DNA from 4 places in the Pelosinus sp. sgz500959 genome. Region 3 is predicted to be linked to each of the others. Evidence: riboswitches for the same ligand, from Rfam matches in the RefSeq annotation. Region 3 holds a riboswitch; each other region holds the start of a gene.
What was found. Region 3 has a riboswitch for cyclic di-GMP ahead of ACAN52_RS08160 (response regulator). Riboswitches for the same ligand answer to the same signal wherever they lie in the genome.
Positions count from the first base shown of each region.

Region 1: it holds a riboswitch for cyclic di-GMP, as region 3 does, so the genes downstream of both, ACAN52_RS16125 (CheR family methyltransferase) here and ACAN52_RS08160 (response regulator) in region 3, are expected to answer to the same signal.
Region 2: it holds a riboswitch for cyclic di-GMP, as region 3 does, so the genes downstream of both, ACAN52_RS20555 (methyl-accepting chemotaxis protein) here and ACAN52_RS08160 (response regulator) in region 3, are expected to answer to the same signal.
Region 4: it holds a riboswitch for cyclic di-GMP, as region 3 does, so the genes downstream of both, ACAN52_RS08910 (PAS domain-containing protein) here and ACAN52_RS08160 (response regulator) in region 3, are expected to answer to the same signal.

Region 1 covers NZ_JBGJZL010000010.1:116,704-125,126, forward strand. The annotation lists gene ACAN52_RS16115 (PAS domain-containing protein) at 1-1,173, opposite strand, end outside; gene ACAN52_RS16120 (cache domain-containing protein) at 1,414-3,708, shown strand; gene ACAN52_RS16125 (CheR family methyltransferase) at 3,788-4,603, opposite strand; cyclic di-GMP riboswitch class I at 4,867-4,954, opposite strand; tRNA gene ACAN52_RS16130 (tRNA-Leu) at 5,127-5,210, opposite strand; gene ACAN52_RS16135 (hypothetical protein) at 5,304-5,684, opposite strand; gene ACAN52_RS16140 (FMN-binding protein) at 5,846-6,316, opposite strand; gene ACAN52_RS16145 (ABC transporter ATP-binding protein) at 6,313-7,002, opposite strand; gene ACAN52_RS16150 (ABC transporter permease) at 7,017-8,141, opposite strand; gene ACAN52_RS16155 (ABC transporter permease) at 8,148-8,423, opposite strand, start outside.
Region 2 covers NZ_JBGJZL010000021.1:10,014-18,436, reverse strand. The annotation lists gene ACAN52_RS20570 (MTH1187 family thiamine-binding protein) at 159-458, shown strand; gene ACAN52_RS20565 (aspartate dehydrogenase domain-containing protein) at 762-1,547, opposite strand; gene ACAN52_RS20560 (small, acid-soluble spore protein, alpha/beta type) at 2,013-2,189, shown strand; gene ACAN52_RS20555 (methyl-accepting chemotaxis protein) at 2,413-4,254, opposite strand; cyclic di-GMP riboswitch class I at 4,552-4,639, opposite strand; gene ACAN52_RS20550 (ATP-binding protein) at 4,779-7,112, opposite strand; gene ACAN52_RS20545 (SAM-dependent methyltransferase) at 8,122-8,423, opposite strand, start outside.
Region 3 covers NZ_JBGJZL010000004.1:230,896-239,318, reverse strand. The annotation lists gene ACAN52_RS08180 (chemotaxis response regulator protein-glutamate methylesterase) at 208-1,248, opposite strand; gene ACAN52_RS08175 (methyl-accepting chemotaxis protein) at 1,299-3,020, opposite strand; gene ACAN52_RS08170 (chemotaxis protein CheW) at 3,059-3,556, opposite strand; gene ACAN52_RS08165 (chemotaxis protein CheA) at 3,607-5,643, opposite strand; gene ACAN52_RS08160 (response regulator) at 5,692-6,045, opposite strand; cyclic di-GMP riboswitch class I at 6,161-6,248, opposite strand; gene ACAN52_RS08155 (amidohydrolase) at 6,343-8,070, opposite strand; gene ACAN52_RS08150 (hypothetical protein) at 8,297-8,423, shown strand, end outside.
Region 4 covers NZ_JBGJZL010000004.1:401,234-409,656, forward strand. The annotation lists gene ACAN52_RS08900 (ATP-binding protein) at 1-833, shown strand, start outside; gene ACAN52_RS08905 (hypothetical protein) at 938-1,411, opposite strand; cyclic di-GMP riboswitch class I at 1,733-1,820, shown strand; gene ACAN52_RS08910 (PAS domain-containing protein) at 2,134-4,143, shown strand; gene ACAN52_RS08915 (methyl-accepting chemotaxis protein) at 4,601-6,634, shown strand; gene ACAN52_RS08920 (methyl-accepting chemotaxis protein) at 6,859-8,423, shown strand, end outside.

The DNA.
Region 1 (8,423 bases), on a different contig from region 3:
CTTCAAAGCTTTGACAATCTCACCCAACCGTTTTAAGCCATCGTCTGATTCTTGAATAATTGGCTCAAGGTCTTCAAAAATATAGGCTATTTTTTTCTGTTTTTCATAAAGAACAACTTGATGTACTAATTCTTTTAAACTTTGTACATCCGACCCCACGATCTGCTCTTTAAGTTCATCATATTTATGAAATAAATCAATAATCTTAGTTAGATATTTCTTCAGACTATCAAAGTTACTTAACACAAAGCCCAATGGATTGTTAATCTCATGAGCTACACCTGCAGCAAGCTGACCAATTCCAGCTAATTTTTCTTGCTGTACTAACTGCACTTGAGTTTTCTTTAAATTAACTAACGCATCTTTTATTTCACTATTGCGTTTTTCAATTGTCTCTTCCATTAGTTTCTTCTCGCTGATATCACGAATCATAATCATGATATTTTCATCAGAAATGACAACCATACGAGCTTCTCTACTTCTCAACTCTCCCTTCTGCAGCATTTGATATTCAAAACAAGTGACTTTCTTTATTTTAAAGGCCAATGTAATATTTTCCATAAACAGCATCGCTACATCTTCCGGTAATAACTCGCCTATTGTTTTTCCTATAAAAGAATGTTCCTCTGCAATATAGTCAAATTCGCGCGCTTTCTTAAACTCAATTACTTTAAAACCAGGTGTTACGATTGCCATGATATCAGGGATAGCCTGGAGAAGTGTCTGATTTTTCGCCTCACTTTCCCGTAGTAATTCTTCTGCTTTTTTTTGCTCTGTGATATCAGTAATGGCTCCTACTAACCCTTTTATCTTACCGGCTGAATTTCGATAAATGGATTTGTGGAATAGTACATAACGATCCATACCTTTTGTAGTCACATGGCTTTCATATATCTGTATATGATCTTGTCCTAATAATTCTTGATCTTTCATGTGATATTTATCCGCTAACTGTTCAGGTACAATATCATATGCTGTTTTTCCTATAATTTGATCTTTGCGTAATCCAATAAATTTTTCATAAGCTCTATTACAGTTGATATAGATACCATCACTATTTTTAATAAAGAGTGGAACAGCAATCGAATCTAGAATCTCACAAAATCCATATTCTCCATTTCCCAATTTATGATTACTCTGGGGATAGACTGCAGATATTTTTTTAATTCTCATCGTTGTATCCTTTCTTTCCGATCAAATAATCCTGTTGTCTCTTTCTACGAAGTTCATGCTAATTCCTGTAAGCAATCTCGCACAAAGAAACTATATTATATTGATAGATTCACACCACTTTCCTTATGGAGGGATATCAAATAAAATGTCGAATAGAAATGGAAATAGATGCTAAATCTTGCTTTTTATATTTTAATGTCTTTTGATTAAAATATACTTTTAAAATTATCGAGGTGAGACATGAAGGTTCAAACATTACGGCAGCAATTTAGGTTATGGACTATTTTACTCGTCCTCATTCCTAGTTTGCTCGTCATGGTTATTTACACTGTTGGTCAGATCAAATTAGCAAAAGAAGAAAATCTAAAACTGATCAGCCAGCGCGTTTATTCTCAAAAGCGTCTGATTGATTATTGGATGGCAGAACGGGTCTATGACGTTCACAACCTTAGTGAGTCAGAGGATTTTCGAATCTTAGACGAACAACAAATGCAAAAATCTCTCTCTTTAACGCAGCGGAACAACCAAAACTTTGATTCATTCTCATACATCGATAAAGATGGTTTTTTTCGAATATCAACTCTCAATAGTGCAATCAAATACCCTTCGACCAGAAATCAACCTTACTTTGAAGCCGCTCTAGCGGGTAAAGAGTATATTTCAAATGTGGTGATTGGCCGCAATAGTGGCTTACCGATCATTAACTTCTCTTCTCCTATTTTCGACTACGCTGGGAACTTACAAGGTTTGATACTTGGTTCCGTAAGAACAACAACCCTCGAAACACTCTTGCGTGATAATTGGATTGGACAAACAGGAGAAATTTTTCTGGTTAACCAAGAAGGTACAATGCTCACCGAACCACGACACGCCAGTCTATTAATGGACAAGGGGCTTATTGGGGACACGGCTAGGATGAAATTTAAAATTGCAACTGATGCATTTCATCCTAGCCAAATTACGGATTCTGGTACGGCCGAATGGACTGATTACCTTGGTAACAAAGTCTTAGGTTCCTATTTGCATGTACCTGAACGTGGCTGGACAATTATTGGTAAAATCAACGAAGAAGAAGTTCTTGGTCCGATTTATAAGCAGCTAGCACTCATGGCTAGCGGAACAATCGCTTTATTATTCTTGATTATACCTCTAGCCACCCTAATAACCAACCGAATTAAACGTCCTCTAGATTGGCTAATCAAACAGTCTGGATTAATTACTCTCGAACACTATGAAATGGTCGCACGCGATAGACCACCAGAAAGTATTTCCCATGAACTAGACATCCTTTGCACTATTTTCGTGAGAATGAGCCAAAAAATTGCAGATACTGTCAGTCTACTGAAAAAAAATGAAACTAAATTAGAGCATAAAGTTCATGAGCGAACAATTGAACTATCGGATATGAATATAGCACTTGAAGAAGAAATTGCCCAACATCAAGCGGCCAATAGAGCTCTTAAGGATAGCCGGGATGCACTTGCCATTAGCGAGTCTCGTTACAAAGATCTATTTGACTACATGCACAATGGCTGTTCATATCATAAGGTACGATTCGATGAAGAAAATAATCCCATAGATCTTGAATACATTCACGTTAACCACGCCTATGAAAAATATGCCGGATACCTTGCTTCTGAACTTATTGGAAAAGGGCTAACAGATATTTTCCCACACATAAATAACGAAAGCTTTAATTGGATAAAAGCCTATGCAACTGTAGCGATTTCTGGTGAACCAATTAGTTTTACACAATATTTCGAACATCAACAGCGATGGTATTCTATTTCTGCCTATAGCCCTACAAAAGATCATGTAGCTGTCATTTCAGAAGATGTTACTAAATTTATCACTCTACAAAAAGAAATCACCCGCATGGACAGGCTTAATCTAATTGGAAATATGGCTGCAGGCTTAGCACACGAAATCAGAAATCCCATGACCGTCGTAAAAGGTTACTTACAACATTTTAAGAGAAAAATCCCTAATATTCTGCACGATCAATTGGATTTAGTTTTAAGCGAATTAGCACGTATCGAAACAATCATTACCGATTTTTTAGCAATATCCAAAACCAAGTCAACAGAACAAGAAAAACAGGACTTAAATGAAATTATTAATAAAATTGCCCCATTACTACTGACAGATGCACTCAAACGAGGAATGAATCTTGAATTTAAACTCTCTAGGGATATTCCCCAGCTTATTCTAGCGGAAAAAGAAATTAAACAATTACTTTTAAATCTTGCTATGAATGGGCTGAATGCGATGAAGCAGCATGGTACATTAACAATTGAAACCAAATATCAAGATGGCTCTGTGATTTTATGCATAGAAGATTCCGGTTGCGGTATTCCTAAAGACTTACAAGAGAAAATTTTTGATCCCTTCTTTACAACAAGAGATGATGGTACAGGACTTGGTCTTTCTGTCTGTGCTAGTATTGTTGAACGTCATAGTGGTATCATTAAAGTCGATTCCGAAGAGGGAAAAGGAACTCGTTTTGTTATCACTTTCCCAGTAGAAAAAAATTAAGCAACCTCTTTAAAGCAAAAAAATGATTAAATTCACGTTATTCGCGGATTTAATCATTTTTTACTTTGCATTTATATTTTTATGCTTTTCTATAAATAGCAGGCGCCACAAACTGATATCGACTTTCATGACGATTAATTGATTCAGAATGGCCAATGAATAAATAGCCCCCTGATTCCATATGATCATAAAATCGATTGATTAATTTTTCTTTAGTCTCAGCATCAAAATAGATCATTACATTACGACAAAAAATAAGATGGAATTTCTTTTTGAAAGGAAATGTTTCACTCATAAGATTAAATCGTCGAAATATGACTTCCTGCCGTATTATTTCTCTTAGAACACTGTACTCTGAATCGATTTTATGAAAATACTTAGCACGCCAGTAAGCCGGCAAATTGTCTAACTGATTACTAGGGTAGACGGCTTTTTGCGCCTTTTCTAAGACATCTGTTGAAATGTCAGTAGCTAAAATTTTCGTATCCCACCCACTCTTTTGCGCGCCGAAATAAGAGTTAATCAGCATTGCTAACGTATATGGTTCTTCACCTGTAGAGCAACCAGCACTCCATACCCGCAGATCTTTCTTTTTGGCCTCAACTGTAGCGAGATACGGTAGAACCACTTGCCCTAAAACTTCAAAATGTTGTGGTTCTCGCAAAAAATAAGTATGGTTTGTCGTAAGCTTATTTACTAAGATTGTCCCAGACTTGCCTGTACGATCACTTTTCACATGAGAAAAATACTCCGAAAAATTATGAAAACCGCATTGCGCTATATAGTTATTCAAACGTCCGCACACTAACACTTTTTTTTGTAATAAGTTGATTCCATAATTAGCCTTAACAAATCCAACAAGTTCCCTAAATTCCCGTTCCGTTATATCTTCCATGGTTTTTCCTCCTTTCAAGCATACAAACAAAAATAGTATGATTATTTCTTTACTTTCGATGGGACTATGATTTGCCAACTTGTACTCGTCAAAAATAATTTTTGATTTTCTTAACTCTATTTATCTCTTCTTTTCCATTGCTAAATAGGATGAACTTAACATCATATTATAGTTATTACCTTATTAACTGCTTAATTTCTCCTATCTGAAAACGCAAAAAAGATCAGGGGTATCCTGACCTTGGGTATGTTAACATAAAGCAACATAGCAGCCTGGCAATCTTGGTCGTGATACGACTGTAGACCCATAGCTTTGCGTCCCGATCTTTCAATAGGTTTGCCAATATTATTTTTTTGTCTAAAAATGTATAATTATTTTATATTTCATTATATTCTTCTTCTATAATGACGTCAATATTTTATAAGAAAATAGCCTAACTAACCAGAACCTAAGTTTTATATCAATATAAAAAGCATATAGCAAAAAAACTTTCAAGAAAATCTTGAAAGTTTTATAATTGATGTGGTGCGGGAAAGAGGACTTGAACCTCCACACCTTGCGGCGCCAGATCCTAAGTCTGGTGCGTCTGCCATTCCGCCATTCCCGCTTATGAAATTTGTTGTACAAACCCCGTGGTTCTTATTATAGCAGATTAGTAATTAAAAAGAAAGGTTTTTTTTCATCTTTTTTATAAAAAGAATTAATGGTGCATACTATGGTCCATTGCTGGCATCATAGTCGTTTGTGTATTATCTGGCGTAGTAGCTTGATCAGTTGGCTCGACTGAATTAACTAAGTCTAACATCATTTGTCTGAGTGCAGGATCTCTTGATAGCATTTGTTTCATCATAGCCTGCATTTCAGGTGTTTTCATCATCTCAAGACACTTGGTTTGCATTTCAGGGGAGTTCATCATTTTATGCATATCCATATCTCCCATTTGGCCTTTTTCCATCATCATTTCATGAGTTGATGGTGCATTTTTTTCAGCAGCGCTGACAACATTCGTAGACAATGTGACTCCTAATACCGAAACCCCGAGTAAACCTCCAACAATCCAACCTGTCATTTTATTTTTCATAATCTGATCATCCTTTCTTATATCATTTTGCTAAAAAGATTGTAATTGATCTTTGCACTATAATCATACCAGACAATTATGAAAAACTGATGAATATTTGTTGAAAAACTAATGAAGTTTAAAAAAACCATACCCTCAAATTGAAAGGGTATGGTTTTTTATCACTTTGCCTGCTCCAAAGCCTTATGTCCTGCCTCACTAAATTGTTTAAAAGAAAGTGTTGCACCAGATATGGAGTCAACCTTATTTAAGTCTTGTGTTTCTATAAGCCTCGGACCATAGGACATGGCCCCTTTAAGTCCTTGTTGAGCCTTTTTATAGAATTCTGGATTTTCAATTGTACCATTTGTTTTTCCATACTCACTATCTTTTACCTTACCATCTTTTTGAATGCCTTTATAGTCAGCCTTAGTAATTTTACCTTGTTGAATCGTCAGCGTCAGCTCGCCTATGGCACCACGTTCATCAGGGCTGCTTTTACCTGTGTAAGTTCCATCCTTATAAGCCGTATGCATATCATGATTTGCATGACCAGAGTGATCTTCAGTCTTTTCACGACTGCAACCAGCAGCTAGAATGGCAATCATACAACCTACGATTATCATAGATAACCATTTCCTCATGTTCTTCATGAAACTTCCTCCATCTTGCAAACGATCCTCTGATCTTTCCGATCTACAATACGACCGTGTTCTAAGACTACACACCGTTCAGCTAGTTCTGCCACTCTTGGATCATGAGTAACCATAATGATCGTATGGCCTTCACGATGAAGTTGTTGAAAAAATTCTAATACAATTTTCGCATTGGTTTCATCTAAATTACCCGTTGGTTCATCAGCTAAAATGAGCATGGGATAATTGATTAAAGCACGAGCGATACATACACGCTGTTGTTCACCACCAGAAAGTTGACTAGGCAAATGACGAGCCCTTTCTTTGAGACCTACACGCTCTAAAGCCGCCAAGGCCTCCTGCTCATCAGGCATACTATGGTAATATTGTGCTACCATAATATTCTCCAAGGCTGTCAAATAAGGAACAAGGTGAAATTGTTGAAATACCAACCCAATCTTATCTCGACGCAACATGGTTAGATTTCGTGCAGTCACACCAGAAAAATCAACTCCATCCAATACAATGGATCCACTAGATGCTTTATCCATACAACCAATAATATTCATCAAGGTCGTCTTTCCAGAACCAGATGGTCCCATCAACGCCAACCACTCACCCTGCTGTACTGTCAAATCAATGTCTTGAAGAGCTTTTACATTTCCATAAATCATGGAAACATCATGTAACTCTAATAAACTCATCTTGATAACCTCCTTTATTCTCCTCTAAGTACAATCGCTGGTTCAACATCTGTTGCAATCTTGACTGGAATCAAACAAGCTAGACCAGTTACTGATACAGATACAACTAAGGCCAGTAACACAATCAAGGGTTGGAATGAAATTCCCCTGCCAAAGACATTGACACTCACCGCTTGTGCAAAGAAAAATCCTAAAATTGTTCCCATCAGTCCGCCTAAAGTACCGAGCGCTAAACCCTCTCCTAAAAATTCTAGAATAATACTGCGATTTTCGGCACCTAATGCTTTTTTCAAACCGATTTCTTTACGCCTTTCTGTCACAACTGCCATCATCGTCGTAGCCACACAAATCAACGTAAGAAGGAGTACTACGATGGTGACCAAATAAACCAGAGCCTGCAGCTTACCGAGTACAGTTTGCTCTGACTGCGTCACTTGCTTGACCAGTCGTGGCGCTACACCAGGAACTTGTTGTTCAATCGTGTGAGTCCATTCAGTCAATTCCGTCTCATTGGCTGTAATGCTAGCCTGAGCTACGCTGATCATACCTTCCTTATGAAGCATCTGTTGCAATAAAGAAAGATCCAGAAAAACAAAATTTTCTTCCTTACCACCTGTACGGACAATACCAGCAACCTTCACTTTTTTCTCACTGTCATTGCTAGCTAACGTTACCAACTGCCCTGGTTCAATTTGCAACCGTTCGGCTACTTCAGCACCAAGGACAACGTCTTCTGAATTTTCATCCGGCCAAACACCTCGGATCTGCCAATAAGGACTTACCTTCTTTACTGTTTGAAAATGAGTGCCGGCGACTAATAAGGGTTGCTCATTTACTTTCATATGATCATAAAGATAAGGAGCAATGCCAATGAGCTTATCAGAAGGCAATAAATTGGCTATGCTTGAAATTTCATTCTCCGCCAACACTTGCTGCTCACCTGTCGGTAATAGAAGTAAATTGGCACCATAAGAACGAAATTCTCTTCCCATTTGACGTGGGACATCATAATAAATTGTCACAAGCCCCGACAATACCGTCGCACCGATCGCCACAGCCAATAAAGCAATCAGCATCCGAGATCGACGGCGAAGTAAAGCATGCCAAATCATTGTAAAGTACATTGATTGTTTTGTCATTTTTTATCACCTGCCATGAAGTACTGCTGCTGGACGCAGCGATAAAAGCATTCGTATTGCCGGAAAACTACCGACCAAAGTAATTAAGATTACTGACATAACAGCCCACGGGATCACCATGAGATTGATCGCCACCGCTGAACCAAAAACATTTTGACCAATAATTTGTGCAAAACCTAAACCTAGAAAATAGCCTGCCACGCCACCGGCTAGACCCGTTAATGTAATTTCAGTAAGGGTCAAGAGTAATACATCTCCATCAGTAGCCCCTAGTGCTTTGAG
Region 2 (8,423 bases), on a different contig from region 3:
TACCGATGTCACAGGATTAAACGCTATTTAAACTGGAAACGATGCTAATACAATGTTAAAATAGCCTTATACTAGCCAATTGTTTCGTTGAATATAACAATTGACTGCTAAATACTTCTTTGCGCACCGTTGCAACAGAGGAAAGGAGAGTTAATTATATGGCTATTGTAGAAGTAGTAATTGTGCCACTAGGAACAGGATCAGCCAGTGTAAGCAAATATGTGGCAGAATGTCATAAGGTATTGGTACAGGCTCAAGATCTAAAGTACCAGTTGACTCCAATGTCTACCATTATTGAAGGAGAACTTGACCGTATTTTTGAGGTAGTACGTCAGATGCATGAAATTCCTTTCCAATCTGGGGCGCTCCGTGTGGGAACAACGATTAGAATTGATGAACGCCGCGATAAAGAGTTAACTATGGATGGCAAAGTACAGGCAGTTATGGAAAAACTATAATAACGATACTTTAGCGTATTGTTAACCGTGGCATAAAAGATCCTTATTAAAGGGATATTTTATGCCTTTTTAAAAGCCAGCAGTCAATTGCTCTTTTTTTCTTTATCAGCACTAGCTACTGCCCCTTTCCTCACACTACCATACCCTTACACCAATCTCTTCGTATTTCGTGTAAAAGTATAGATTTTCATGTGAAGGTGCGACACCCCTATTTTTTCCCAATTGTGGAGTTTCTGCTAGGCTGATGGAGTTAAGTTCACTGGTTCTATCTCAACTAATTTTTTAAACATTGCATGATACCTCCTAAAATACAATCGACGCTACGGCATTTTGCAAAACTTCTATTATGCTCCAGGCGGCAATTGCGCTAGTACGAGAATAGATATTGAGTTCGATGCGTACTTCTTCACCTTGTATTTTAATCTTGTATTCATCGCCTTTGAAGCCCGGCACGGCTTTGATATTCATGGTTGTATTTTCTGGACCGGCGCTGGCAAGGGCGGTAGCTATTGCCACATTTACCTTGGTTGGCAGAATGGCTATTGCTTCCTTGGTCGTGCCGCAGAATACCTGCTGCGGTGCTGTAATGTCCATTAGTTCATCAGTGAAAAGTGGTGTATTTTTGAGCGAATCCGGCGCTTTCTGTGAGCCGATAAAAGCTGTAATCGAGCTCATCAGCGCGGCTGTACGCAGAACATCAAACCCACCTACGGCACCGCTCGCGATGTATACGCGGCGCTTGTTCTGAGCGGCGGTATTTTTTATTCGTTCATAAAATTCACGGTCGGCAAAGGCGCCAATTGACAGCACAACGAAATTTGAACCGCCTTTCAATATTGTTTCGCTGTAGTCCTGTACGCTTTTTACTGATGCAGCTTCAGCCGTAAAATCCGGCTTCATCGCCATAAGTTCATCAATATCGGCACAGGCCTTGCAGCCGTGGCGTTCAGCGAATGCTTGCGCACGACCATAGTCTCTTCCCAGCACAGCAACGAGTTGATATTCCGGCAGATAGCCGTCCTTCAATGCATTAGCTACGATTTCATTAAGATAACCGCAGCCGATAAGTGCTAGTTTAAAATTCCCCATGGTATACCTCTTTTCAAGTTTATTTTATGCCTTCTTAAAAATACGTTTTAGCTAAATATTCATTGATCATTGCTTGGATTTCCTAGGCATCAATCGGTTTTGTGAGTGTCAAGGGGGGGCTAGTGCAAAAAACAAATCGATTCTATAATCTTACCACAAACTTGAAAATATAGGTAAAAAATTCACAAAATTTATTTAAATGGAAACATTTCGACTTCGAGATTATAATTTTATGTGTTCGCTGCTATCTAAAGTATCCACTCAGTTAGCGAATGCTTATGGATATGATGCAGAAGAAAGGATTGAAACCTTACCTATTGATATAAAGTTTTGCCTGCTATTGACGATATAATATCATATCAGTTTTCCATTCCCCATTCGGCCATTGTGTTGATGAAATATCAACATTTCTATGCATTGTTTAAGCTTTATGGGTTAAAATATTAATAGAGGAGGTGATATTAAATGTCAATGAAAAAGAAAGAAGAAGAGTTTGATGCTTCCACTAATAAATTTGAAGTTGCAAAAGAGCTTGGCATCCCTTTAAAAGGTGAAGGGGAAAATCAAAACCTAACGGCTAGTCAAATGGGTGCTATTGGTGGTCATATGAAGGGTGTCAACGCTAAAAAAGACAAGAAGTAGTAATAACATCTCGCGTAAGTCGCTATTATTTGATTATATATTGTAGTGACTTGCAGAGTTTAAACATAAAGAAAAAGACCGAGGCTTTTAGGAGTTTCGGTCTTTTTCTTTGTTAAAAAATATGAATCTGTTTGATTTTCGCGTATTTGTTCGGTACCTCTATTTCAGGCTTATTTCAAAGGTTTGAGAGCCTTAAAACTGCTGAAAAAACAATTTGCGGAAATTAAATTTTAAATTTACTAACAGCTCTGTTCAGATCCATTGCTAAATGAGCTAGTACTTGGCTGGATGAGGCGATTTCCTCCATTGATGCTGATTGCTCTTCCGTTGCAGCGGATACTGTCTGTGCTTCTCCAGATGCCTTTTTGCTTAGATTATCAATTTGTTTCACTGAATCGACAATCTTCTGACTGCCAATAGCCATCTGCTCTATGGCGACAGATATTTCTTCGGTTTGACCAGATACTTTTGTTACGACATCCGCGATTTCTTGGAATGCTTTTCCGGACGCATTAACGACTTCAGCTCCGAGCTTAACTTCACGAGTACCATCGTTCATGGCTACTACTGCTCTTTCAGTATCACCTTGAATTTCGTTAATTAATGCGGCAATTTGTTTGGCTGCATTTTGGGATTGCTCCGCAAGCTTGCGGACTTCTTCTGCAACTACAGCAAAACCACGCCCTTGCTCACCTGCTCGAGCAGCTTCGATGGCAGCATTTAAGGCCAATAAATTAGTTTGACCAGCAATACCGGAAATAGTATCTACAATTTGACCAATTTCCTTCGATCTTTCCCCTAATCCTGTTACTACCTGTGCCGAAGCAGTAACAGTTTGCTCGATTTGAGACATCTGATTTATCGCTTTATTGATCGAGAGATTACCTATCTTTGCCTTATTAGCGGCCTGAGCTGATTGCTCAGATACTTGATTGGCATTAACAGCAGCTTGCTGAATATTAGTCGCTATTTGCTGCACCACGGAAGATGTGTCTTCAGCGACTCTTAATTGTTCTTCTGCACCATGTGCCACATTGTTAATGGACACGGCAACCTGATTTGCTGCCTGGGCTGATTCTTCCGCACTAGCGGTAAGTTCTTCCGACGACGCAGCGACTTGCGCGCAAGAATCGACTACACTGCGGATTAGTTGTCGCAAATTTTCCAGCATAGTATTAAAACCCGCAGCTAATCTGCCGATCTCGTCGCGTCTCTGGATGTCAAGCGACGATACAGCAAGATTCCCCTCTGCAACTTCTCTTATTTTCCCTAATATCAATTGAAGCGGCTTTAATAGACGCCCTAAAAAGATTGTAGCAATAATAATGACTATAATGAGCACAAAGGTTGAAACCCCGATAATTTGGGCGATGATTGTCTGGGTGACTTTTTCCATAAGAGTCGTGGGGATGCCACTAAAGATCATGCCGATCACTTTGCCATTGGCTCCCACAAGCGGTCCATAGGCAGAAGTGTAGTTTTTTCCTTGGATTTCGTTAGTGCCGACATATACCTTTCCTTCTTTTAATACGGTCTGAATGATAGCCGAATTGTCAAGGGGGGTGCCACTCAACCGATTTCCGTCCGCACCTGTAATCGTCGTTGCCACTCTATCATTCTCTAAAAACAACGTAAATTCAGCCCTAAACATTTTTTTTGCTTGGTCAACAATCTCATTTTGACTGATGACATAGCCGGTGGAAATAACCCCGACTAAAGCCCCTGTTTCATCGTACAACGGTGCCCCTGCTCGCACCGAAAGCTTGACTACTTTCCCTTCCTCAATGCCTACAAAGGATTTTCCGGAGATAGCCTGGGATACATTGACCTGATTGGCGATGTTATCATCGGCCTTGGGGATTTTCCCCGGTTCGTGAGTCCGCATTATGACAAAACCTCTAGGATCGGTGATGAGCATGTAATCTAGTTTGCTTTCCCGCATCAGCGGCGTGGTCATGGCAAACAGCGCCTGAGCATCACGCCGTTTGGCAGCGTCGATGATCTGCTGATTCCTCGAAAGAGCACTAGCATGCCCGAGGGCATTGGCCTTATAAATATCAAACATTTCTATCATACCACGGTAACGCTCATCCACGTTCTCGCAAGCATCTTTCTGTAAATAAGATTGGGTAGTATATACTGCAAATCCAGAAATAAAAAAGGCGCTGACGACCAAACTAACCGCAATCCCAACTACTAGTTGAAACTGAATACTACTCCTATCTATCTTAGTAATTGTCTTTAAGCTAGTAATCCATTTCATATTGTAAAAAATCTCCTTTGTTAAAAACAAATTATACCCTCATTATAAATAAAAAAAAGTAGCATCTCATACCGAAAATGCTACTTGCAATTAAAAATTGGAAGCAACCTGGCAATCATAGATTTTTAAATCCCTTAGACCCATGGCTTTGCGTCCCTGACTTTCGACAGGTTTGCCCAAATATGTTATTTTTTTATTACATTATATTACACCATATTACATATATAGTCAATCAAGAGAAAGACGATACAAATCCACGGATATTGTAAATGTTAAACTACGATATCCTAAATTCATACTATTCTTATCCACAAGTTAAATTTTGTCTACTTCTCGAGCCACTTATCAATTAATTCAATAAACTTATCTAAATCAATCGGTTTGGAAATATAATCATCCATGCCAGCTGCCAGGCATTTTTCCCGATCCCCTTTTAATGCATACGCCGTCATTGCTATAATTGGCGTATGAAAAAGTTTCATCGCGTTCTCCTTTTCTCTAATTATAGCTGTTGCAGAATAACCATCCAAATACGGCATATTGATATCCATTAAAATGATATCAATATCCTCTTTTTCAAATACCTCTATCGCTTCCTTACCATTTTCCACTACAATAACATTAAAATCATTTTTTTCTAATAGTATCGTTACCACATTTCTACTTACTCCATCATCTTCAGCAAGTAATACCATTTTAGGTTTTAAATTTTTAGACTGAATAAGTTCGCGCCGGACAACAGCTTGCTTACCCACTTCAAATTCATCATCCATTCCAAATTCGGCTGTAAAAAAGAAACTACTTCCTACTCCCTCCTTACTTTTTACCCCTATTTCTCCATTCATAAGTTCAATTAGTTTTTGAGAAATCGCAAGTCCAAGTCCCGTTCCACCAAATTGTTTCGTATGAGAATCATCGATTTGACTGAATCTTTTAAATAATTTATTAAGTTTTTCATCAGCAATTCCAATTCCAGTATCAGTGACCACAAACTTTAAATTCACTTTATTATTATATTTTTTCTCAATATCAACATCGATTACGATTTGACCATGTGATGTAAATTTAACGCCATTACCGACTAAGTTGGAAAGTACTTGTCGTAAACGAACACAATCACCGATAAGCCTATGGGGTATTCCCTTGCCCATATTTAACTTAATACATAACCCCTTTTGCTCAGCTGCAATATTAAATAACTCTACAACTTCATGCGTTGTTTCCCAAATGTCAAATATCACCTCTTCCAATTCAATTTTACCTGCTTCAATTTTCGAATAGTCCAGAATATCATTTAGTACGCGGAGTAGCGCCATAGTTGATGTTTTTACAATAGTTAGATATTGCCGTTGTTTTTCTTGTAAATCCGTCATTAATGTGATATCAGTCATCCCAATAATTCCATTCATTGGTGTTCTGATCTCATGCGACATATTCGCAAGGAAATTGCTTTTTGCAACGGTAGCACGTTCAGCTTCTTCTTTCGCTTTTAAAAGTGATTTCTCGGCTGATTGCCTTTCCATAATTTCTTCTTCTAACGCCGCATTTATATCCGTCAGTTCGTAATTTAGTTTGCTAAGTTCCTCCTGTATATCCTGCCGTTCTATGATCTCCTCTTCCAATGTCTTATTGAGAGCCTGTAACTCTTGTGTTCTCTCCCCGACAAGTATTTCTAGTTTTGTATTGAGCAATCGTTGCTTTGCTGCCCGATTAACCAGCAAACCACAAATGACCACAATGAGAAAGTTAAATAGTGAAGCACCAAGAATATAGGAATGCTTACGTTTTTCAAATAAGGCCAGAGCCACATTTGTCGTCTTTCCAATCGCAAATAGCAGGGGATAATCCGGCATTATGCGATAGCTGACTATACGGTGGATTCCGTCGAGGACATCATTTGTTATGTATGTGCCATAAGGGCGGCCGGTTTGAACGTTTTTCCAAAGTGGACTACCATAGACGTTTTGACCAATCTCCAAATTATCGCCAGATTGACGTGCTCGAACGATCCAGTCCGTGCCAACCAAAGCAATTAATTGATCTTCACCAAGATCCATCTTCTTGTAAAATGAACGCAAATAATCCACTTTCAAACCGACATAGACTATCCCGCCAAATGATCCATCCGGTTTGTTGATTCTCCGACTCAGTGGAATGGTAGGCTGTCCTGACGCCTCGAGTTTGATTGGCGGGGCGATGTACAATGTATCAACAGCGGAGTCGCAATGGACTTGAAAGTATGACCGGTCAGAGTAGTTCAGTATAGAGAGCCCCTTAACGAAACTTCCAACTAGGAAACCCTGTTCGTTGTAGATGGCCACTTGATTACGGGTCGAATCATTTCCTCCATTCTCCAAGTAGTCGACAACGACCGGGCTGGTAAGGCCATCTTCTTCATAAGCTTTTCTAAGGTTGATCAAATCTTTATCCGCATCAGCAACGATTCTTCGTACATGCTCTTCAAAAGCTATGCCTAGATTCATTGTTTCCCGAGAAATTTCTTCAATCGTCCTGTCGTATTCATAGCTAATTTGGTAGCAAACAAATATCCACAGACTGCTGGTCAAAAAAACTCCTGTTAGGATAATTATCCCTGTATATCTAGACAATCGTCGTTCTTTGATATTCTTAACCAAATCCCAAAAATTGGATGATTTCAAAACATCCCCTTCTTTCGTTAAACAATTTTACGAAATCTTTATTTGGGTACTAAATAACTTGCGAAGACGATTTTTTAACCAGAATGAATTACAATCTTTTATTACATAAAATGTAATAATCCTCTTTAACAACGTAGAACTCGGACTGACCTCAAAGTAAATTATCACATCAATATATTCTAAGATATTTGATGCAGCAAAAAATAGAGCGTTATGTTATAGAATAATAAATCTACTTGATTTATCATATTTCCTAAACAATTCTGTCAAAAGAAAAATAATACCTTCTTTTTTTGCTTAATTTGTCAGACTTTCTTTATTTATGAAAAAATCTGAGCAAAATGGTTACAAGCCACCCTAATCGGCATTCTGCTTTACCTATTCGTCTACTCTAGAAAACTTAGGAACTAATCTTCTGCCCCAAAAAGCTGTTATCTGCTCCGCCAGAGAGAAATATAATTGTATGTCCAGTCAAATAACTTCCATATTTTAATGGGTGCCATTTTACAAATCCCACTGCACCTTTTCGCAAAATACCTCTCTATTTCGGTGTAAAAGTATGAGTTTCACGTAATTGTTCACGACACCCCTAACGTAAAAAATCGCCCAAACCTAAGGGGCTGTTGGCAAAAGGGTAGTCGAGAAAGATCTCGGCTACCCTTTTGTCAACAGCCCCCTAAGTTTGAGCGAATATAAATATACACTTGTAAAATTAACTAAAACCTCCGAGAGTTCGCCAATACTGGTTATCAACGTTCTATCAACGCGACCAGCTCCACATGTGTTGTGATACCAACACATTCGACACCCCTCTTCTTATGGCATTTAAAGGGCTTGGGTGTCTACGAAAAAAATATAGATTGATTTACAAATATACCGTTCCTTATTGAAAACCAAAGAACCAAATAAACCGTCCAGAGGTCAGTCAGTTAGGCATGGAGAATGATCCGCCGCCGCACGTTTTTTTGTTGACCGTCAAGCGGCAGGATTCCTATTATGTGGTCGCCATTCAAATGACTTTAGCAATCAACTGAACAAGATTAAAATACTTTCCGCCCTCAGCCTCCATCATTTTGATGTCCTCAGCGACAATGGAATGATAACCGGTTTGCCATTCTTTCCACGCCTGTCTGCAACAGACCATTTCGCGGCTGTCCACCATTTCAATACCCTCGGCCCTCTTCCACAAATCTTTCCACCAATCAAGAGAGTGGAGTGTTCTTTCCATCTCGCTATTCCAAAACGGTTTCATATCATCGGGAACATTTTTCCCAAATTCGTATTTTAAGCCGGGAATAGCCACGGCGATAT
Region 3 (8,423 bases):
TGGAGATTACTAGGAAACTCGTAATTCTAAAAAGTTTGATTTTTGCAATAATATTTGTTCTTAGATAAGCTCTTCGCTAATCAAATATCAATCCCCTGCTATAATTTGTCGGAATAATTTAATTTTTTACAATTTTTTATCTTTTTTTCAAAAAGCAACCTCTCAAAATGTCAATTACATCTTGAGAGGTTGCTTACATATTTTATATTATCGCCTACGATCTACCAAAGTATATAGTTTGCGCGCAATAAGATCCAGAGAAACCTGTTCTTGAACAGCCCCCATCGCAAAGGCTGCCTTAGGCATTCCGTAGACAACAGAAGAAGCTTCATCTTGACCTAATGTATTCGCTCCAGATTTGCGAAGAGCAAGCAAACCACTAGCACCATCATTCCCCATACCTGTCAAAATAACTCCGATGGCATTATTACCAGCGTGCTCAGCTACAGAGTGAAAAAGAACATCGACCGATGGACAATGTCCATTAACTTTTTCCCCTTTAAAACATTCCACCATGTAATGCTGATTAACTTTTTTAACACGCATATGATAATCACCAGGGGCAATTAAAACTCGACCAGGCAGCACCAAATCTCCTGTTTTTGCTTCTTTTACTTCAACTGCGCAAGAACTATTCAATCGCGCAGCAAACAATGTCGTAAAGATCGGTGGCATATGCTGTACAATAACTGTGCCTGGCATATTACTAGGAAATCCTTTAAGTATTCGATCAATCGCTTCAGTCCCACCTGTAGAAGCTCCGATCGCAATCATGCAATTTTGTTTCACCCCAGTAGCCCCCTGAGCACTATCTGCCGTGATCGTATTTCTTTTTTGCGTCTTCACTTTAGCGGTAGATGCAATTTTGATTTTAACAATCAACTCATTGATAAATGCATCAACTCCCCGCCCACTTGAGAGATCTGGTTTTGTGACAAAATCAACTGCACCGGCATTTAAAGCATCAAATACACTTTGACTTACCGCACTGACCACAACAACAGGTATGGGATACTGAGGTATTAGCTTTTTCAAAAACTCGATTCCACTCATACGAGGCATCTCTACATCGAGGGTCATCACATCTGGCTCAAACTCCAAAATTTTATCCCTAGCCATATATGGATCGGATGCTTTTGCCACAACCTCAATCAAAGGATCTTGTGCAATTTGCCGGGCTAAGGTTTCGCGAAAAACGATAGAATCATCGACCACTAGAACCCGAATCTTCCGTTTATTGTTATTCATAAATTCCATACCTTTCTGTAAACAGCAAGTGCCACAAGATGAAACTTCGATTAGTATTTCCCAAACTCCTGGTCATCAAGGTCAATTTTTCCTCGTGATGATAATGCTCGTTCATATTTATCATCACGTCTGTCTTGCTTATATTTCTTTCGTTCTATCATGTCTTCAATCGCACGCAAAACATCTGGGCTTACCCCTTCTCCAACTGTGAATCCTTGGTTGTTCTGTTTTAGTTTAAATTTAGATACATTATCTCTCATGACCTCAGCTTGGCTCGATAACTCTTCGCTTGCAGAAGCACTTTCCTGTGCGGTTGCTGAATTCGTTTGTACTACCTGCGACACTTGATTGATTGCTTGGTTAATTTGAGAAATCGCTGAAGCTTGTTCGTTAGAAGCCTCCGCAATATGACCGACAAGTTCTGCAGCCTTAGCAACACCTTGGACAATACCATCTAGTGCTTCTGCAGTATCATTGGCAATTTTTGTCCCCATATGTACCTTTTTGATTGACTCTTCAATCATTGCTGTTGTCTCTTTTGCTGCATCAGCGCTTCGAGCAGCTAAATTTCTGACTTCTTCTGCCACGACAGCAAATCCTTTACCGTGTTGTCCCGCTCTGGCTGCTTCAACTGCTGCATTGAGAGCTAGAATATTGGTTTGGAATGCAATCTCATCAATAACCTTAATAATCTTCGATATATTAGCTGATGATTCGTTAATTTCAGTCATGGATTCAATCATTTCCTGCATTTGTGCATTGCCTTCTATAGCGTGCTCTTTAGAAGATATGGCTAACGCATTCGCCTGATTGGCATTAACTGCATTTTGTTTTGTCTGTACAGCTACTTGTGTCATAGAAGCCGTGATCTCTTCAATAGCACTAGCCTGTTCCGTAGAGCCTTGAGATAATACTTCTCCAGAAGAAGCAATCTGCTGCGCACCTGCAGCTACTTGTTCTGCCGCTTCACTGATGCTACTCATAGATCGATTGATATTGTCTGTCATCATATTGAAGGTCTGAGCCAACTTTCCAATTTCATCTCTTGTCGTGACATTCACTTCAACATTCAAATCACCACTGGCAATCTTGCTTGCAACATCAACCATTTCTTTAACTGGCTGAGAAATCTTCCGAGCAATATAGATGCCAAGGACAGTAGCGATAACAATACTCACTACAACGAGAAGAATCATAAAGAGAATCGCTTTATTTGCATCGGCCTTATTAGCCATTGCTTTCTGTTTTGCTAATTCGATCTTCATGTCACCTAATTTGTCGAGCGTATCTTCCATCGTATCTGCAATTCGAACACCCTCAGTTTGTATCAATTGATTGACTTGCGCACTCTGACCTGACTGAATCATGGGAAATAAATTCTTTGAATAAGATTCATATTGAACAATCGTATCTTCAAGTGTCTTATGCAATTTACGACCATCATCACTCACCAAAGTTTTACCGATCTCATTACTTCCCACCTTCATTTTATTGATGGAATCATTAAAATTTTTCATCTTTTGCGTTTGAACATTTATATCTTTTGTCAAAAGGACATCTCTAAAATTTACGCGACCTTTTTGATAGGCTTCGCTAATATCTCCCATTTGTCCCATGGGTATCGTATAATTCTCATATAAATCAACATCTGCCTTGGACAAGCTAGAAAGATTAAATATACCGACTACACCAATTAACCCTGCAATCACAGCGATACAAAGGAACCCCACGATAAGTTTGTTAGCAATTTTAAGATTCTGAAACCATTTCATTATTTTTTCCGCCTTCCCTTACTATTTTTCGCTACTGCTTAACAAACTTGTTCCAAACTGTTCATTTCCTGATCGCTTAATAACCTCTCACTGTCTAGGATTAACTTTACACTCTTACCCACTTTACCAATTCCTTTAATAAATCGCTGTTGATAATTGCCATGATCAAACTGAGGAGGCAAAACGATCTCTTGTTCCACAATCGTCAGCACTTCTTCCACAGAATCTACGATGAGTCCTAAGGTAACATTCTTTATATCCACTACTACAATGCAGGTACGATCATTGTACTCTCGATACAATTTATTAAACCGCAGCCTTACATCAATGACTGGAATGATTTTTCCTCGAAGGTTAATAATACCTTTTACATATTGGGGAAGATCGGGTATTTTAGTTACAGACTGGATACCGATAATCTCTGTAACAAACTTAATTTCGATACCATAGACCTCAGATCCTAAGGCAAAAGTTAAAAACTTGTCTTTTTGAGTATCTTCTTCATTTTCCAACTTGTTTTTAGCAATTTCCGGCATGGCAAATCTCCTTTGTTTGTTTATTTAATTCATTTCACTTTTATCATTTATTAAAAATTTAGGTTAGCTACGTCTAGTATTAAACTAATACCACCGTCCCCCAACAAAGTGCACCCCGCTATCCCCTTTGTCTTTTTAATATATGGTGGCAAAGCCTTAACCACGACCTGCTGCTGCCCAAGTAAAGAATCAGCAAATAAGCAACGGCTTTTTCCATCAGCCTCAACCATGATCATGATTCCTTCTTTTAAAGCCTTTACTTCGGTCTGAACTTGAAACCTTTCATAGAGACGCAAAACAGGGTGACATTCTCCCCGTATCATGATCATTTCATTATCATCTGTGTCATTGATCATATTTTGGTCTTTCAAACGAAAAGACTCTTTTATTGCAATAAGTGGTATCGTATAGATGGCATCTCCAACCTTTACATTCATTCCATCAATGATCGCAAGGGTAAGAGGAATTCTGATAGACATTGTTGTTCCTTGTCCTTCGATGCTATCAACACTGATCGTTCCACCAACTTTTTCAATGTTCTTGACTACAACGTCCATACCAACTCCCCGCCCCGAAAACTCGGTCACGGTCTCATTCGTAGAAAAACCAGGTTGCAAAATAAAGGAATAGATCTGGCTATCACTTAAAGAGATCTCTTCCGTTTCAATTAGACCTCGTTCGAAAGCTTTTCTTAAGATTTTTTCTTTATTTAGACCTCCACCATCATCTTGTATGATAATCAAAACATCGCCACCAGCATTTTTTGCCGATAAGCGAATTTTCCCGACTTCTGATTTTCCCTTAGTAATTCGTTCTTGAACAGACTCAATTCCATGATCCACTGCATTACGAATTAAATGCATTAATGGATCTGATATACTTTCAATGATATTTTTATCTACCTCTGTTTGTTCCCCTATAATCTCTAATTCTGCTTGTTTATCGAGTTTTCTTACCATATCTCTAACGATTCGATTCATTTTATGGAAGGTTGCAGATAAAGGGATCATACGAATAGACATGACCGTATCCTGAAGTTCATTCGTAATTTTTCTTAATTGCCGTACGGACTTGTAGAATTTATCCAGTTTTAACCCTTTTAGTTGTGGATTTTGAGTTACCATAGCCTCTGCAATCACAAGCTCGCCGACTAAATCCATGAGTAAGTCCATTTTCGCTACATTGACACTAATAAAACTCTGCGTTCCTTCTGCCTGTCGCTCCACTTCTTTAACAACAGGATTGGCGGATTCATCGAGAATTAAATCATCTAAAATAATTGTTCTTTTTTCTTTTACTTCTTTGTGTCTTGTATCCTCAGCTATATTTATACTGAAGTCTTTTAAGAACATTGTCTTATTAAAAATTTCTTCCACTATTTCCAAATCATTTTGACTTGTAAATGCGATTTTGAAACCTTCTTTTTGAATGGTTTCTGATGTATCATCATTTTCAAAAACATCACTTGGTGAGTGCACAATATTCTCAGCAAACTCACTGAGTTCATGAACCAAAGTAAATGCTCTTATATTTTCCATTCCGCAGTCTTCATCAAAATAGACGATGGCTTCATACTTGATTTGCCCTTCATACTCAGCTTGCTCCAGCGCATCAATCGAAAGTTGAAGCTCACCTTCAGTACTAGCCATTTGAGAAGAGGTATCATTCACATTCAAGTCATTTTCTTTTAAAGATGATAAAAATTCTTTATTTTTTCTACTGACATTAGCAGAATTACCTGTTGGCTCGCCTCCATTTTCTATTTTTATCACTTCATCTTTGATAAAATCCACGGCATTCAAAACTAGGTCAGTCAACTCTGAATAATCCACCTTCAGAGGCTTTTCTTCACGAAGATAATAAAAAACATCTTCCAAAGAATGAGCTAAGGAAGAAATATCATTGAACATCATCATCGCTGCCGAGCCTTTTATTGTATGCATAATTCTAAATACTTCATTGATAGCGACTTCTATACCCCCAGATTTTTCACTATCTAAAATAAGGCGCTCGAGTTGTTCTAGCATCTGATTGGTTTCAAATACAAAAAGGTCAAGCATCGGGGCTTTGCTGTCACCATTGATCAATTCAATCACCCTCACATAAAAAATACTACAATGCTAGAAGTACTGTACTTAGTTAAACTTGCTAAGTCCTCGAATGACTTGCTCTTCAACAAATGGCTTTACGATAAATCCATTGGCACCAGAGATAATTGCTTCTTTCACCGTAGATTCTTGACCTAAAGCCGATATCATAACCACTTTTGCATTAGGGTCCATCCGTTTTATCGCTTTTAAAGCCGTTATGCCATCCATCTGTGGCATTGTTATATCCATTGTAACCAAATTAGGCTTAAGTTCATTATATTTGAGAATTGCTTCCGAACCATTTGCAGCTTCCCCCACGACTTGATAACCATTATTCTCCAACATGTTTTTTAGCGTTAATCGAATAAAGAGAGCATCATCAACAATAAGTACTTTCATATTTCCATCCTTTCATAAACAAGTGTAATAAACTTGCAATGGATCAGTAGAATCATAGAAAAACGCAAAAAAAGGTCAGGATTTGCCTGACCTCGAACATGGTAGTATAAGCTAGCATGGCGGCCTGGCAGTCTTGGTCGCCCAGCGACTGTAGACCCATAGCTTTGCGTCCCTATTTTTCAATAGGTTTGCCAATTCTGTTAATTTTTGTCGATCTATGTATTATTTGATATTATTATATTATTTTCCCATACATACGTCAATATTTTTCAGGACTTAAGTTATAATGATCGGGACTTAAGTCTCATACACAAGTTTACCATCAAAAAAGGTCATCACAACCTTTACCTTATCAATATCAACGGGATTAATCGTGAATAAATTTTGATCAAGCACTACAAGATCAGCTAATTTACCAATTTCAATCGATCCTATCTCATTTTCCATAAACATCATAAATGCACCATTTATGGTAAAACTCTTAATCATTTGTGAGACACTAGCACGTTCTTGCTTATTTAAAAGATAACGTTCATCATCCATATGACTAATATCCTCAACCCCATGAAGTACTCCATTATCAATATTACGTGTCACGCCAACATCAATCGCCAAAAGAGGATTGGGGACAGCAGTTGCAGGATAATCTGAGGAAGATGCTACGGTTATGCCATTTGCAAAGAAAGTCCCTAAAGGAAATTCTTTTTCTGCACGTTCACCCAAAAATTTGGAATCTACAGTATGCCACCATTGAGGGCCTTTGAATTGCCAATAAGGTTGAACACTAGCAATTACATTCAACTCTTTAAAACGCAGTATATCTTTTTCATCAACAAGTTGCAAGTGGGTAATGGTATTACGATGATCATCGGTCAAACCTTTGCGATGAACAGCTTCTAAGGCATTCAATACATGTTGAGTCGATGCATCTCCTGTCGAATGTACATGAATTGAAAGGCCGCACTCATTCACGCGGCAAAAGGCTTGTTTTAACTCTTCCATATCCCATAAAAACTCACCGTAATAATTAGCTCCTCTGCCAGTTGCAATCGTATAGGGTTCCAATAAACAACTTGTCCCCCCTTCAATCACACCATCTGTAAAAAATTTGGCTGATATGACTTTCAAATATGAACTATGATATCGGGATCGCATTTGATTAATCATCTCAAGTTGAGTCTCAAAATCATCCTTTGTATGAATCGTCATAGCTCCGCGAATCCGAAGAGCTAACTGCTGCTCTTTTTCCATCTCACTACAAGCTTTCATTATTTTTTCAAAAGGTAAACTTGCCATACAAAGAATACTGGTAATACCAAAGCTATGCATTTTCTTTTGAAAGGCATCCATAGCAGTCATATATTGATCTAAACTATATTCCGGTAAAGCAATTAACCACATAGCCCATTCCTTTAACGTCCCCCACAATTCGCCGGTTTCCAGATTTTTTTCAATAATTCCACCTTGGGGAACCTGCGTCTCTGAAGTTATACCATTGACTTCGAGAGCTTTAGAGTTAACCCATAGCGTATGACCATCATTAGCGCGTAAGACGATAGGAATATCCTTTGACACGGCATCAAGGTGCTCTTTTCTCGGACCTTTATTTAGTTCATCCCCTGTCAATATCCCCCATGACCACCCACGACCATATACAGCTTTCATATCTGGGTGTTGAAGGATAAAATCTTTTACAGCCTCAACATACCCTTCGACACTATTCATATTAAATAATTGAACTTCATGAAGAGTGAGTAAAGATAATCCTGGTGGATGGATATGGCTATCGATCATACCTGGTATAACCATCTTTCCAAACAAATCAATCTCTTTAGTATCTTTGCCTATATATTGTTGTACCTCACGATTGCTACCAACAAATATAATTTTATTTTCCTTAATCGCTAGTGCTTCGCAGATCTGATCATTTTCATCTGCAGTATACACGATGCCATTTGTGAGCACTCGATCAGCAAATTCATGAATCTGATTGCCACTCTGAAATGGTCTAGATAATATACTCAATATGATTCCTCCAAAAAAAAGTTCCATTATATACTGTAGTATTTAGCAGATAATGAAAAAATCCTGCAATTTTTTTTAGACGACTGAATAGTCTCTATTTACAATAGCATTTCTTATGATAAAATATCTCTTGCATAGGAAATAGTTATTTTGAGCCCCTGTAAAAAATATGTACAAAAAATACAACCGTGGCATCTCACAAAAGGGACCACCACAAGGAGGATTCATGCGCAAACTAATCGCTGTAATGACAATGGGACTCATGATGACAGCAACGACCTCATTTGCATCTCCCACAGCAAACTTTGAAAAAGGTGCCGTTAATCTGGAAATCGGCAGCACTCTCAATTCTA
Region 4 (8,423 bases), 170 kb from region 3:
GGACTAGCGTGAGTGAAGAGATTCCTGCGATTCTAATTGGTGATTCATTTAGGCTTAGGCAGGTGCTTTCTAATTTAATCGGCAATGCAGTAAAATTTACAACTAGAGGGAATATTGATGTTGACATTACTTGTAAAGCATTGCGTGCTGGTGTAATAAGATTAAATTTTGTAGTATCCGATACGGGGATTGGAATTGCGGAAGATAAGCTTCACATCTTGTTTGAGAGTTTTAGTCAGGTCGATGGTTCAAATACGAGACAGTTTGGCGGTACTGGACTCGGTCTGGCAATTAGTAAAAAGCTAACGGAATTAATGGGCGGGAAAATATGGGTTGAAAGTAAAGAAGGTCAAGGAAGTAAATTCTACTTTACAGGATTATTTCAAGTGCCAGATGAGAGTGTGGTAAGGATCTGTGATAAAAAGACGGATGCGTTGCTGAAAGTGGTAGAAAAGAAGAAAGTACTAATTGTAGAGGATGATAAAATTAGTAGGGATATTGTCTGTATTGTTTTGCGTAAAAAAGGATTAGAAATTGAAATAGCACAGAATGGAATTGAATCAATTGAAAAATTTGAAAAAGAAAAATTTGATTTAATAATAATGGATATTAATATGCCGTATATGGATGGGTATGAAGCTGTTCGCTTAATAAGAGAAAAAGAAAAAATTATGAATCGGCATACAGTTATTATTGCATTGACTGCATATGCACTTAAAGAAGATAAAGAAAAATGTTTGGCGATTGGAATGGATGACTATCTTTCGAAACCAGTTGACATCAATCAATTAAGTGCACTGATTGATCTGTGGCTTCCTGCTTCGAAAGACTAGAAAAGGAGTCTTCGCGACTATAGCGTTTGACTTCTTTTTTATTTATGCTCTGTTCGTAAGGAATGTTGCTATTTAGCAAATCCAATACTGACTTGTGACAATTATCAAAACGAATACTTCATGGAGACGGCTGCGGCTCCATATACGCCATCACCATTCGTGTAGCCACCGCTTGGTAAAATATCGATATTGAAACCAATCGGAGACTCATTGCCAGTAGCAAAATGCAAGGCTCCAATTACAGGCTTGAACGGATTGGCAGAATTATATCCACCATTTAAATCAAGACCTACGACAACGCCCGCATGCAGCCCTAATACACGAAATGGCGTATATTGAACACCTACATAAAAGGTATCATTTCGTAAGCTGTTATTAAACAATCCAGTCGTTAGGGCAACATCTTTTCGTAATATGTATTCCAACCCAAAACCACGATTGTGTTCATTCAAACCAAGATTTGAATGGGGAAAGTGCCTTGTAAACACAGGTATAGTAATCGACATGGAATTATCCGTAGCTTGAACGACGCCACAGCTCAAAGAAATGAATATTACAAGTAACAGAAAAACCCTCATGTTAATCCTCCCTAAAGTATGTCTCAGTATCAAGTTTCATTCTAGCATTACTTTGGTTGCCAGCCTACTGGTATATAGCACCAGATTGCAGTAGCTGGGGGGACACGCAAAAGCAAAAAAAACGTTGTTCGCGAGGTATGTAGAAATTTTATGCGAAATGAATGTTACTCAGATTGGTAGGTTTGCGTATGACAATAATAGACTCATCTTTCTTTTGTAGAAAGATGAGTATTTAGGACTTTGTGCTTATTAATATGGGACTTAAGGCGCGATTTTTAATTGACGATATACAAAATCTGGTGTAAAATAAAGTAAAATATTAGTGAATTTTGGCAAACCTGTCGAAAGTCAGGGACGCAAAGCTATGGGTCTAAGGGGTATAATATCCTACGATTGCCAGGTTGCTTTCAATTATAAGTTGTAAGTAGCACCTTTCGTATGAGGTACTACTTTTTTATTTTGGATGGGGATATTACTGTTACAGGACAAGTAGGATTTATGGTTCTGTTACCAAAAATGAGGTAATGAAAAGTGAACTGATCATATAAAAATTACAATAAAAAATGCTCCTATTTGTAGAAAAGTAAAACTACGAATGGGAGTATCGTTGTAATTGAGAGATGAATATACAATGAATAATCATCCCAAAGGTTTTAGGTGGATTTATAGTGGATATCGGATAAATAATGCATAAGAAGTTGTTTGAGTTGGAGGGATGTATAATGTCAAGTGTAGGTGCAATAGATAACGTTGAAGAGCTATTAGTGATACGAATTGATCATCAAAGTACTATCGTACAGGTCTTATACTATGCTGAACAAAATGATAGATTGGTGAAAAAAATAATCGGCAAGAAGCTCCAAAACGTTGGCTTAGAACAAACAATCTATAAACAATGTGAAGATCATTTAAAGAAGGTCTTTGTAAACTTGAAAAAAGAAATTTTTCAAGTTCATATTGGAAACCGATATTATCAAATTTCTTATCTGCCAGAGTGGAACGGCAGAGAGCAAGTAGAAAATGTATTAACTATAGTGCGAGATATAACCAAAGAGCAAAATGTACAAGAAGAGCTGATGCTGAGCCAAGTTAAAATACAAATGGCTCAGCAAATTGCCCTGCTAGGCTATTTTGATCGAGATATTGTAAACGATAAGTTGTATTGGTCTGATCAGTTCTACAAAAATTTTAATTTAGTCCCTCAGGAGAAACCTCCATCTTTAGAGTTTCTATTAACTCTTATTCATCCAGAAGATCGAGAAATGATCAAGAGAGGTTTTTTTCAGAGACCGGAGGAAGAAGTACTAGATGTTGAATATAGGATTATTAACAAAGATGGTTCTATTGGATGGATACATAGTTTAGTTCACTCTGTATTTGATGACAATGGCAAGCTTTTAAAGAAATTTGGCATTGTTCAGGATATTACGAAACGAAAAGCAGGGGAAATCAAGTTGCAAGAACTAACGGAGCAACTACAACAAGCAAATAAATCGCTTACTGATCGGGAAATGCGTATTCATATGGCTGGAAAGATCGCCAAATTGGGGTATTTTGAATGGGATAAAACCAATCATTCTCTTTATTGGTCTGATCAGCAATATAGAAATTATGGTTATACTCCTAGCGAAGTTACACCTACGATAGAACTTTTTCGGAGCCACATACATCACGAGGATTGGGATTTTGTGCAAACAACAGTTGCTAAACTTGACGAGAAGCCATGGATAGACTTACAGTTTAGGGTCATTAGGGCAGATGGATCTCTAGCCTGGCTTTATTCTCGAATAAATAAAATTAATAACGACGAAGGATGCCTTATTAAACTATTTGGTATTAACCAAGATATCACGGAACAAAAACAAGCTGTAGAGCGGATTCATAAAGTGGAAAAAGAGTTGGCTTTTATGAATCAATTACATAGTCGCAGTACCTATTTAAATGGATTGTTATTCAATGATTGCTCAGTAGAACAGATAATCAAAGCACTTAATGAATTTGGTATTGAGACTCAAGTTGCCCATTGTTGCTTTGTTGTGCGATTGGCTGAAAAATTGAGCTATAATACTGAGGTACCTGACAAGACGATGCCACCCTCAGTCGTGAGGAAACAAGCGGTCCTCATCTGGCTAGCAGAAAGAGAATGGGGTTTAGTATGGAGGTGTCATGATGATATAGTAATACTGACCTCTATATCAGATTGTATTGCTACTAATAAGCAAGGGCAAAGTCAAATTGCTAATGATATCATTGCTGAAATAGAAAAAGTATTTCCTCATTTTTATGTAAATGTTGGTATTTCTGGTCTATCGAGCATTCCAGTCAATTTTCGAGAAATTTATGAAAAGGCTCAGAGGGCAGTTGTAATTGCAGCAACGATGGATTCTTCCTCAGTAATCCATTGTGATGATATTGGATTGTATGAAATTGCATTTCAATTATTACAAGATAAAAATACCTGTACGATGGTGCAAAATACCATAGGACGTCTTGCTGAGCATGATGAAGATCGTGGGAGTAATTTATTAATCACGCTAGAAGCTATATTAGAGTATGGGAGTTTAAAAGCGGTAGCACGGCAACTCTTTATACATAATAATACGGTCATCTGGAGAAAACAAAAGATTGAGATGTTTCTTGGAATGTCTCTAGATAAAATGGAGACAAGGTCGTTATTATTGTTATATCTAAAAATATGGAATATTAAAAGAAAAACGATATATTCGCAATGATAAACTATTGTTGTGATAATACAATAAATCAAATTTTGTTGTATTATGTAGTAAGAATATTGGAAAATAAAAAAACGTGAAAAATGTATGAATTAACTAGTAATATATAATAAAAGCATTTTCAAAGTGTAAAATTTGAAAAAAGAAAATTTTTAGTTAAAACAGGGACGATTGTTGCAATAATACAATATCCCTGTGTTTTTTTTGTATTAGCGATCAATAGTATTAAGCCATGGGATAGTATAAAATATATCTGCATATGAAAACCGATATCAAAGAAGTGTAAAAAATGTAAAATTGAAGTGGCAAATGATGATGCTTGGTTGTAACTACATCTAGATGATAGAAGTAATTAGCTCTTTACCGAGAACTAATTACTATTTTATTTATTCGAATACTCTTTGTAGCAAATTATTTAGGTCATAAAATTACAATTTATTTAAGGGAGCCTATAGCAATGAAAGTAAAAAATATTCAAACTCGTTTACTGCTTATTCTTATACCGCTTATTTTAGTAGTGTTAATTGTTTTATCTGGTGCTAGTTACTATCTAGCGAAGCAAGCTTTGGAAAAAAGTGTAGATGATACAGGTCGAGCGGTAGGAACTGACTATAGCAAGCGAGTAGAAGCTGATATGGAACAGATGATAGCTCAATTAGAGGATTTGGCAAGTAATCCTCATCTTCGTGCAGGTACTGACAAAGTACAGATTGTCGGAGCTATGGCAGAGATGAAACAACGTTTGGGGCTTTTTGATGTGGTTATTTTTATTTCACCGGATGGCGCAGGAGTTGCTAGTACAGGACAAACGGCCTCCTACGGTGATAGAGAATATTTTAAGAAAGTGTTAACAACAAAGAAGGCTGTTGTATCAGATCCTATAATTTCCAAGGTTACAGGGAAATTAGCTGTTGTTTTGGCGGTGCCTACCATCAGTAATGGTCAGGTAACGGGGGTTTTGCTTGGAACCTTTTCTATGGAAAGGTTGAGTGAGATGATCAAAGAATTGAAGTTTTTGGATACTGGTTATGGCCAGGTTTCTGACGATTCGGGTCTGATTATTGCCCATCCGAAACGACCTGATCTTATGGGTAAACTAAATCTTCTTGATAAGAAAATCAATCCAGAGCTTAAATTGCAGCAAAGTGAACTTGACGAACGTTTGACGAATATATTTAAGGTAGCAGCCGAAAAAGGAAAACAGTCTAGAGGAGTCTATAGCTTTGTTGATGGTGTGGAGAGAGTTGCTGTAGCCACTCCTATCAATTTGCCAGGAGATCAACGCTGGGTTGTCATGGTAGCAGCACCTGAAGTAGAAGCGACTAGGCAAGTAGATAACTTAGGAAAAATGATGCTTATCATATCCCTAGTCTGCCTAGGGATAGCCATTGCTGCGATTGTGTTTGTAGCAAAACAGTTTGTAAAACCAATTTTACTGATTCGCGATGAATGTTTACTTCTCTCCCAAGGAGACTTGCGAGAGCGAGAGGCAAAAGTTGTTTCTGAGGATGAAATTGGACAATTGGCGCAAGGTTTTCGTCAGATGCGGACCAATCTGCATGAGCTTGTTATAAAAGTGCACTCTCAGGCACAGCAACTGGCAGCTTCTAGTGAAGAACTGACTGCTAGTGCCGAGCAGTCAGCTCAGGCAGCCAATCAAATCGCTACATCAATTAGTGATGTGGCGACCGGCTCGGAAGAACAAATGTCTGTAACAAATGAAACTTCGGCTGTGGTTGAAGAGATGTCAGCGAGTATAGAGCAGGTTTCAGCCACTGCCAATGAGGTAGCTCAGCAATCAAATCAGGCAGCTAGTAAAGCTGAGGATGGTAATCAAGCCGTCAATAAAGCAGTGAGTCAAATGCAACGAATTGAGCAGACCGTTCAGATTTCGGCGAAAGCAGTAACGGAACTCGGCGAACGATCGAAGGAAATCGGACAGATTGTTGCAACCATTTCGAGTATCGCTGGGCAGACTAATTTATTGGCTCTGAATGCTGCGATTGAGGCTGCGCGAGCTGGTGAGCAAGGACGTGGTTTTGCCGTAGTGGCTGAAGAAGTTCGTAAGCTGGCTGAACAGTCCCAGGAGGCGACAAAACAAATCGCTTCATTGATTGGTGGCATTCAGGGAGAGACAGATAAAGCGGTATTGGCAATGGATGATGGCACTCGGGAAGTGAAGCTGGGGGCAGAAGTCGTGAATGCCGCGGGTATTGCTTTCCAAGAAATAGCTGGATTGGTTACGCACGTATCTAATCAAGTAGGAGAGATTTCCTCTGCCATTGATCAGATGGCGATTGGTAGCCAGCATATTGTAACATCCGTAAATCGGATTGATGAACTCAGTAAAAAAGCGACCTTTGAATCCCAAACAGTATCTGCGGCTACGGAAGAACAATCAGCGTCTATGGAGGAAGTTGCTTCCTCTAGTCAGAGCCTTGCCAAGCTTGCGCAAGATCTTCAGACCGCTGTCAGCCAGTTTCGGGTTTAGTATTTAATATTTTTATAAATTCTTTATGGCAACTTTATCACGATGTTCAGATAAAAAAAGTCCAATATTTTTACCTTTGATTTTAAGAAAACTTGTTTCTGGAAACGAAATGCACGTAACAGTATTCAATATAAATGTGCGTTAATGGCTACTCAGAATCTAGATGAAGTGATGAACAAATAGTGAAGAATTAAGGCTAATTTTTATGAAACGAGGTAAAATTGGTGAAAAAAATAAAGTATAAATTAATTTGTATTATGGTCGCTATATGTGCTTTCATGGCACTTGTTCTTGGAATTTATAATATTTGGAGCGTAATTAATAACAAAAACTTCGCAGTTAAAGAATATCGCCAAGTCCTAAATGAACAGTTCGATCGAAATATTCGTTTAGAAACTGAAATCGCTGTTAGTATGGTCAATGTTATTTATAAACAACAACAACAATCTCTATTGACCGAAGAAAACGCAAAAATGCAAGCAGCCAATCTTCTGCGGGAACTTCGCTTTGATAAAGAAGGTTACTTTTGGGCTGATACCCCAGATGGGGTCAATGTAGTTCTGTTAGGCAGAAATGTAGAAGGGAAAAGTCGTATTAATGACAAAGATGCTAACGGAACATTTATGATTCAAGAAATTATTAAAAATGGTATGAAAGATGGTGGCGGCTATAGTGATTATTGGTTCCCCAAGCCAAACGAACAGCAAGCTACAAAAAAACGAGCATATTCTGTACTATTTAAGCCTTATAATTGGGTAATCGGCACTGGAAATTGGGTTGATAATATTGATAAATTAGTAGAAGAACAGGAAAAAATATACCATAATAATATGGTTAAAGATATCCAGTTTACCAGTGGACTTATCATATTAGTTTTGATTGGAGCAGCAATAGTGGCATGGTATACGAGTCGCAAAATAGCAAACCCCATCATTGAACTGTCTAGTATGGTAAGAGAAATTGCTCAAGGAAATCTTAGTAATAAATTAACTATTAATTCACAAGATGAAATTGGGGGGCTAGGTAAAGACATCAATATAATGACTAGTGATTTAAGAAGTTTGATTAAGCAATTAGTTGTATCAGCTGAACAGTTAGCTGCTTCTTCGGAAGAACTGACTGCTAGTGCGCAGCAATCTGCCCAAGCAGCAAATCAAGTCGCTGAATCAATAACAGAAGTAGCACAAGGCGCTGAAACACAACGTCAGGCGGCGAATACATCAAAAGAAATCATGGGAAAATTATCATTAGGTATTCAAGATGTTACGGATAATACTTTTACGATTGTGGAAACGGCCCAAAGAACCTCTAGTGCCGCTCACGAAGGCGGTAACGTGGTGATGGATGCTAAAAACCAAATGAGTTGTATTGAGAATTCCGTTACTATTTCTTCAGAGGTTGTAGTGAGCCTAGGAGAACGTTCTAAAGAGATAGGCCAAATTGTAAATACTATTTCTGGAATTGCTGGACAAACTAATCTTCTTGCATTAAATGCTGCAATCGAAGCAGCTAGAGCCGGAGAACAGGGGAGAGGTTTTGCTGTTGTTGCCGACGAAGTTCGAAAATTGGCAGAGCAATCCCAAGAAGCGGCTAAGCAAATCACCAAATTAATCACTGAAATTCAAACTGATACAGCTAGAGCTGTAGCAGCCATGATTGATGAAACACAGCAAGTGAAGCGTGGTACAGAAGTAGTGGATAAAGCTGGTAAAATGTTTGATGAAATCACTAATTTAATCCAACAGATGTCAAATCAAACAAAAGATATTTCGGCTGAAATTCAGAAGAT